One region of the Streptomyces sp. NBC_00872 genome, then DNA from elsewhere that is predicted to be linked to it. Evidence: riboswitches for the same ligand, from Rfam matches in the RefSeq annotation. Region 1 holds a riboswitch; the other holds the start of a gene.
What was found. Region 1 has a riboswitch for cobalamin ahead of metE (5-methyltetrahydropteroyltriglutamate--homocysteine S-methyltransferase). Riboswitches for the same ligand answer to the same signal wherever they lie in the genome.
Positions count from the first base shown of each region.

Region 2: linked by a shared signal. The riboswitch ahead of cobN (cobaltochelatase subunit CobN) and the one ahead of metE (5-methyltetrahydropteroyltriglutamate--homocysteine S-methyltransferase) in region 1 are both predicted to bind cobalamin.

Region 1 is NZ_CP108806.1:7,748,084-7,752,170, reverse strand. It holds gene OG214_RS33205 (aminoglycoside phosphotransferase family protein) at 14-1,057, opposite strand; gene OG214_RS33200 (hypothetical protein) at 1,227-1,652, shown strand; cobalamin riboswitch at 1,865-2,082, shown strand; gene metE (5-methyltetrahydropteroyltriglutamate--homocysteine S-methyltransferase) at 2,245-4,087, shown strand, end outside.
Region 2 is NZ_CP108806.1:3,879,575-3,883,661, reverse strand. It holds gene OG214_RS16570 (precorrin-8X methylmutase) at 1-225, opposite strand, end outside; gene OG214_RS16565 (cobalamin biosynthesis protein CobG) at 255-1,961, opposite strand; cobalamin riboswitch at 2,037-2,185, shown strand; gene cobN (cobaltochelatase subunit CobN) at 2,558-4,087, shown strand, end outside.

The DNA of each region.
Region 1 (4,087 bases):
GTCGGGCGGCCGGTCAGGCCCGGCTCCCGTGCTCGTGCTCGTGCTCGTGGAGGATGGCTTCGACGATCCGGCGCGACTGTGCCACCCGCGCGGGGTCGGAGCCGGCGAACTCGACCCAGGTGATCAGGGCTTTCCACAGTGCCCAGCCACGGCCACGGACCCAGGTGCCGTGGTCGGCCCGCAGCGCGGTCCGGAACGCCTTGCGGCTCGTCCCCGACAGCAGCGTCCAGGCGATCACCACATCGCAGGCCGGATCACCGACACCGAAGCAGCCGAAGTCGATGACGGCGGCGAGCCGGCCATCCCTGACCAGCAGGTTCCCCGCCGCGACATCTCCGTGGAACCAGACCGGCGCCTCCTCCCGGACCGCCGCGAGAGCCGCCTCCCACACCGCCGTGGCCGCCGCCCCGTCGATCAGATCCCCCAGCGTGCCGATCGCCCGCCGGGTTTCCTCGTCGTAGACCGAGGGCGGAGCACCGCGGAAGCCGGAGTGCGACGCGGGCGGCGGTCCGCCGGACGCGTCGATCCGCGCCAGCGCGTTCAGGAACCCGGCCAGCGTGACGGCGAACCCGGTCAGGTCGTCGATACGACCGGCATCGGCGCTCTCCCCCTCCAGCCAGGGGTAGACGGACCAGTGCAGCGGATAGCCCTCGCCGGGCGCGCCCTTCGCCAGCGGAACGGGCACGGGGAGCGGGAGGCGCGGTGCGAGGAACGGCATCCACCGCTGTTCCTGGCCGACCTGCCCCGCGTACCCGGGACCGCTGGGAAGCCGAACGGTCATGGTGTCACCGAGGTGAAAGGTCCGGTTGTCGTTCCCGCCGACCGCGACAGGCCTCACGGGGAGCCCGGACCACCGGGGAAACTGCGTGCCGACCAGCCGCCGTACCAGCGCCGTGTCGATCGGCGGCACAAGGAGTCCCGTCGCCCCGTCCCCCGACCCGTCCCCCGGTCCTGCGCCCCGACTGTCCCCCGGCCCGTGCCCCGGTCCGTGCCCCTGCCCGTCCTCCGGCCCGTCCTCCGGTCCTTCGCCCGCTCCGGGCTGTCCGTTGTCGCTCATACGCCCCAGAGTGGTCAGCCTGCCCGCCGGCTGACAACCGAATTCCGCAGGTGCCGAGTCGTCAAAAGCCGGTCCTGGTCTTCTCGTCGTAAGGGACGCGAGGGATACGGATGTCCGCGACGTCGTCCGTGCGTGCTCCCGAGCCACGGCTCCCGCATAGGCTGGGACAGTGCCGAGCCTGCCAGTGCGAGATTACGGTCGAGTCGTAACTGTTGGGGCGTGGGCGGTCATCGCGACGATCTTTCTCGGATGGGCGAGCTTTCTGGTCGCCTTCGGCGTCTTCGAGCTCGGCCGGACGGGCGAGACGGAGCGCGTCAAGATCTCGTCGTGCCACTCGGAAGGGGGCGGGCGAGGGCCGAGCTACGTCGTGTGTGTCGGACGCGCTGTGGATGGCGGGACACAGGACGAGGTATCGGTGCGTTACGACGGCAGGCCGGGCGAGACAGTGGTGGTGGAGGAGACGCTGTTGGGCCCCAGCCCGGTTGTCGAGAAGGGCTTCGTCGAGTGGGCGGTGATCCTGGTCTTCCCGCTGCTCCCGCTGGGGATCGGCGTCCTGTGTGTGGCTCTCGCCGTGCTTGCTGCCCGGAGGCCGTGACTCCGTTCAGGCGTGCGCCGTCTCCCGCGAGCGCGTGAGCCGGACCGGGGCACTCCGACCGGGGCACCGGTCACGTACGGCCGCCCGCCCGGGACCGCTCCGCACCCGGTCACGCCCCGCACCCGGTCACGCACAGTTATCCGGATCGACCGCGTGTCTCATGTCACATTCCGGAATGTGAACAGAGGTGACCAGGAGGTTGCCCGCGCTCTAGCCTGGCTGGTGCAGCTGGTTCGCCCTGCCCGCCAGGCAGACGCGTCGTAAGAGGGAACCCGGTGGGAATCCGGGACTGCCCCGCAGCGGTAAGTGGGAACGACCGCCGTCATACGCACTGGATCCGGGCCGGATCTGGGAAGCGACGGCCAGTAGGAATCTGTCTCGGCAGATGTGCCCACGAGTCCGAAGACCTGCCCGTTGCCCGTACGCGAACGATCGCGTGCGGCCATCCCGGTGACCTCGTGGGCGGGTCGGCGTACATACCAGACGGACAGGCGCGCGCGACGGCGCGGAACTGTGCCGCTCGGTTCGTCACCCCTTCGCGCTCGCGTCCCGTCTCCGGGATCCAAGGAGACATCTCGCGAAGGAGATTTCCGTGACAGCGAAGTCCGCGGCCGCGGCAGCACGGGCCACCGTGTACGGCTACCCCCGCCAGGGCCCGAACCGGGAACTGAAGAAGGCCGTCGAGGGGTACTGGAAGGGCCGCGTCACCGCCGACGCCCTCCGGGAGACGGCGGCCGGCCTGCGCCGGGCCAACTGGCGGCAGCTGGCGGACGCCGGCGTCCACGAGGTGCCGACCGGCGACTTCTCGTACTACGACCATGTCCTGGACACCAGCGTCATGGTCGGTGCCGTACCGGCGCGGCACCGTGACGCCGTCTCGGCCGACGCGCTCGACGGCTACTTCGCGATGGCCCGCGGCACCCAGGACGTGGCGCCGCTGGAGATGACCAAGTGGTTCGACACGAATTACCACTACCTCGTCCCCGAACTCGGCCCCGACACGGTCTTCACCGCCGACTCCGCCAAGCAGGTCGCCGAGCTCAAGGAAGCCCTCGCGCTCGGTCTCACCGCCCGCCCGGTGCTCGTCGGCCCCGTCACCTATCTCCTGCTCGCCAAGCCCGCCCCCGGGGTGGCCGCCGACTTCGAACCGCTCACCCTGCTGGACCGGCTGCTGCCGGTCTACGCCGAGGTGCTCGCGGACCTGCGCGCCGCCGGCGCGGAGTGGGTCCAGCTCGACGAGCCCGCCCTCGTCCAGGACCGCACCCCGGCCGAGCTGAACGCCGCCGCACGCGCCTACCGTGATCTCGGCGGCCTCACCGACCGCCCGAAGCTGCTCGCCGCTTCCTACTTCGACCGGCTCGGTGACGCCCTGCCCATCCTCGCGAAGGCCCCGATCGAGGGCCTGGCGCTCGATTTCACCGACGCCGCGGCGGCCAACCTCGACGCCCTGGCCTCGGTGGGCGGACTGCCCGGCAAGCGGCTCGTCGCCGGTGTGGTCAACGGCCGCAACATCTGGATCAACGACTACGAGAAGTCCCTGTCCATCCTCGGCACCCTCCTCGGGCTCGCCGACCGGGTCGATGTGGCCGCCTCCTGCTCCCTCCTGCACGTACCTCTCGACACGGCCGCCGAACGGGACATCGACCCGCAGATCCTTCGCTGGCTCGCCTTCGCCGTGCAGAAGACCACCGAGATCGTCACCCTGGCCAGGGGACTGGCCCGGGGAACCGGCACCATCGCCGCCGAGATCGCGGCCAACCGCGCCGACCTCGCCTCCCGGACGAACTCCCCGATCACCCGCGACCCGGCCGTACGGGCCAGGACCGCCGCCGTCACCGACGCCGACGGCCGCCGCTCCCAGCCCTACACGGAGCGTGCGATCGCCCAGCGCGCCCATCTCAAGCTGCCGCTGCTGCCGACGACCACCATCGGCTCGTTCCCGCAGACCGATGACCTGCGCACGGCCCGCGCCGCGCTGCGCACGGGACGTATCGACACCGCCGGATACGAGGAGCGCATCAAGGCCGAGATCAACGAGGTCATCGCCTTCCAGGAGAAGACGGGCATCGACGTCCTGGTGCACGGCGAGCCCGAACGCAACGACATGGTCCAGTACTTCGCCGAACAGCTCACCGGCTACCTGGCCACCCAGCACGGCTGGGTCCAGTCCTACGGCACCCGCTACGTCCGCCCGCCGGTCCTCGCCGGCGACATCTCCCGTCCCGAGCCGATGACGGTGCGCTGGACCTCCTACGCCCAGTCGCTCACCGGGCGCCCCGTCAAGGGCATGCTCACCGGACCCGTCACCATGCTGGCATGGTCGTTCGTCCGCGACGACCAGCCGCTCGGCGACACCGCCCGCCAGGTCGCCCTCGCCCTGCGCGACGAGGTCGACGACCTTGAGGCGGCAGGCACGTCCGTCATCCAGGTCGACG
Region 2 (4,087 bases), 3.9 Mb from region 1:
ATCGCACAGGACCGGCGCGCCCGCGCGGAGGGCCTCACGGGCGCGGGCCACGACGCCGGGGGTGAAGGCCAGATCGCGCACCAGGTCGACCATGCCGCAGGCGTGGATCATCCGGACCGCGACCTGGGAGACATCGGCGGGCAGCCCGGCGAGGTCCGCCTCGGCGCGGATCGTGGCGAAGGACTGGCGGTAGATCGCCGCGCCGTCCTTCTCGTAGTCGAACACCGTGGGCTCGTTGGGCACTGTGGTCTCGCTCATCTCGTCACTGTGGTTATGCGTGCCGTCGCCACCGCGTCGGCGAGTTCCGGTCCTGGCGCGGTCACCGTCACCGTGGCCGTGGCCGTGGCTGTCCCGGTCACTGTGGCTGCTTCGGTCGCTGTCGCGTTCGTTGCTCCCGCGTCCGTCTCTGTCGCTGTCACCGCCGCTGTCGGGGATGCCCCGCGTACGGAGACGCGGTAGCCGCCCCCGGTTGTCGCGACCACATCCACCCGGGCTCCTTGGGGATGGCCGCAGCGGCGGTCACAGCCCGACCAGTAGACCGGCAGCGCGTCGTGGCCGGCCGCCGGGCGCCGCAGCGCTTCGGTCGCGTCCGCGCGTACGTCCGCGAGCGCCTTCGCGCAGCCGGGCCGGCCGGTGCAGGCGCCGACGCCGTACCAGGGGGAGTCGCGGTCGGTGATCAGTCCGGCGATGCGGAGACGTTTCAGCAGGTCGTCGGCGGCGGCGGGCTCCAGCCCCGGCACGATGACGCCACGCCAGGGCGTGACGCGCAGCGCGGTGGCCGGATCGGCGCCGCGTCGCCCGCTGCCCCGCGCACCGCCTTGCCCGCTGCCCCGCGCACCGCCTTGCCCACCGGCTCGTGTACCGCGTTGCGTACCGCCCTGGGCGACGACTCGCGCCGATGTCAGCAGCCGCCACTGGGCCGCGCTCAGCCGTCCCAGCGGCGCGTGGACGGACAGGGCCACGGTGCCGTCAGGGGAGTGGATCGCACCCGGAAGCGGAGGCTCCCCGTCCCCCGGGTGGGTTTCCGCTGCGCGAGCCGCTGCGCGGTCCGTTGTCGAGGCTGCCGCGCGATCCGCTACGTACTCCGCGGCGATGCCCGCCTCCGTCAGCCGCGACGCGACCGCCACGTCCAACCCGTGGCCGGACGGCAATTCCCGTACCCGCCAGGCGCCGGAGCCGCCCGCCTCCGCCACCGTGAGAAACGTCTCCGCGGCCAGCAGGGCGGCCCTCGGGGCGTCGGCGGCGTCCACACGGAGACCCGACCGGTTCGCCCCGGTATATACGACCGCCGTGCCGTCGCGCCGTGCGAGCAACGTCACATCCGCGCCGAGGGCAGCCACATCCCCGCGGCCGTCGTCCAGTGCGAACAGGAAGCGGCCGGAGAGAGCCGTCGCCGCTTCGCTCGCGCACAGGAGATCGTCCAGTTCCCGAGCCCACAACTGCGGTCGCCCGACACGGGATCGACCGTCGAGTCCGCCCCCGAGTCCGTTCGCGAGTGCGCCGCCTTCCCGGACCTCGCCCCCGAATCCGTCGAGACCGGCCAGCGGTGAGGCGACGATGTTCCGGACCCGCTCATGCCGTTCGGAGGGCAGCAGCCCGGCCTCGTACAGCAGGTCCGCCAGTTCGGCGCCGCAGTTCGCGTCCGCACCCAGCCCCCGGAGCTGCACATTGCCCCGGGACGTGATGTCGACATGTCCGTCGCCCAGGCGCTCGGCCGCGCTCGCCAGCACCTCCACCTGACGGTATGTCAGCAGCCCTCCGGGAAGGCGAAGTCGGGCCAGCCGTCCGTCGTCCGCCGCGTGCAGCCTCAGCGCTCCGGGACAGGCGTCACCGGCCTCCCGTACGGGGCCCCGCACAGGATCCGGAACGGAAGCCCGCGAGGGTTTCCGCGGGACAGCCCCCAGGGGAGCCCGCGAGGGAGCTTCGTCCCGGTTGGCGGGCGTTGGCGAGGTGGGCGGCATGGCGGCGAGCATACCCACGTACCTCCGCGTCCCATCCTGGCCGCCCAGGCGCCCTCCCCGCCCGTGACCTGCTGCACCTACTATGCAGACGACGGGTCCGGTGCCCGTCAACGCCAACGACGGCGTCAGGGGAGGAAGCCCGGTGAGAATCCGGCGCGGTCCCGCCACTGTGAGCCCGGCAGCAGCCGGGTGAGCCAGGAACTCCCGCCGTCCTCCCTACCGCCCGGGGCGCGGACCCCGAGGAAGGCAGACGCCGCATGATCCTGCTCCTGTCGACGTCCGACACCGATCTGCTCAGCGCCCGTGCGGCGGGCGGTCCGGTCCCGTACCGGTACGCCAACCCGGCCCGGCTCGCGCTCGACGAACTGCCCGCGCTGCTGGAGGGTGTCGGCCTTGTCGTCGTACGGCTCCTCGGCGGACTGCGCGCCTGGCAGGACGGGATCGATCTCCTCCTCGGCGACGGCGCGGCCGACCGAAGCGCCGACGCGGACGGGGACGGGGACGGGGACGCGGACGGGCCGGCGCCCCGCACGCCCTTCGCCGGCCGTCCGCCCGTCGTGGTCCTGACCGGCGAACAGGCCCCGGACGCCCAGTTGATGGAGGCCTCCACCGTCCCCATCGGAATCGCCGCCGAGGCGCACGCGTATCTCGCCCACGGCGGTCCGGCCAACCTGGAGCAGCTCGCCCGCTTCCTCTCCGACACCGTCCTGCTGACCGGCCACGGCTTCGAGCCGCCGGCCGCGGCGCCCACCTGGGGCCGGGCCGAGCACCGGGGAGAGCACCGAGCCGAGCGTCACGCCACTGCGGCCAGTCACTCCACCGCGGGCAGCCAGGCCGCAGGCAGTGACGCCACCGCGGGCAGCCCGGACGCGGTCCGCCCGCTCGTCGCGGTGCTCTACTACCGCGCGCACCATCTGAGCGGCAACACCGCCTTCGTCGACACCCTGTGCGACGCCATCGAAGAGGCCGACGGCCGCGCCGTCCCCATCTACGTGTCCTCGCTGCGCGCGCCCGAGCCCGCACTGCTGGAGGCGCTGAGCGGCGTCGACGTCATCATCACCACCGTGCTCGCCGCCGGCGGCACCCGGCCCGCCGAGGCCTCGGCGGGCGGTGACGACGAGGCATGGGACGCGGGCGCCCTGGCCGCGCTCGACGTACCGATCCTCCAAGCCCTGTGCCTCACCACCAGCCGCGCCACCTGGGAGTCCAGCGACGAGGGGCTGTCCCCGCTGGACGCCGCGTCGCAGGTCGCGGTGCCGGAGTTCGACGGCCGGCTCATCACCGTCCCGTTCTCCTTCAAGGAGATCGACGAGGACGGCCTTCCCGCCTACGTCGCCGACCCCGAGCGCTCCGCCCGTGTCGCCGGAATCGCCGTACGCCACGGCCGACTGCGCCACCGTCCGAACGCGGACAAGCGCCTCGCGCTGGTGCTCTCCGCGTACCCGACCAAGCACTCCCGTATCGGCAACGCCGTCGGCCTGGACACCCCCGCCAGCGCCGTGGCCCTGCTGCGCGAACTGCGCGCCGAGGGCTACGACTTCGGTGACGAGGAAGTCCCCGGTCTGGAGTCGGGCGACGGCGACGAGCTGATCTACGCGCTCATCGAGGCCGGCGGCCATGACCAGGAGTGGCTCACCGAGGAGCAGCTCGCCCGTAACCCGGTCCGTATCCCGGCCGCCGACTACCGGCGGTGGTACGGGAAACTCCCCGCCGCGCTGCGGGAGTCCGTCGAGGAGCACTGGGGACCGCCGCCCGGCGAGATGTTCGTGGACCGCAGCCGGGCCGCCTCGGGCGGGGACCCGGACGGTGACATCGTGCTCGCCGCCCTCCGGCGCGGCAATCTGCTGATCCTCATCCAGCCGCCGCGCGGCTTCGGCGAGAACCCCATCGCGATCTACCACGACCCCGATCTGCCGCCGTCGCACCACTATCTGGCCGCGTACCGCTGGATCCAGGCCGACCGCGAGGACGGCGGCTTCGGCGCCGACGCCATGATCCACCTCGGCAAGCACGGCAATCTGGAGTGGCTGCCCGGCAAGAACGCCGGGCTCTCGGCCGCCTGTGCCCCCGATGCCGCGCTGGGTGATCTGCCGCTGATCTATCCGTTCCTGGTCAACGACCCGGGC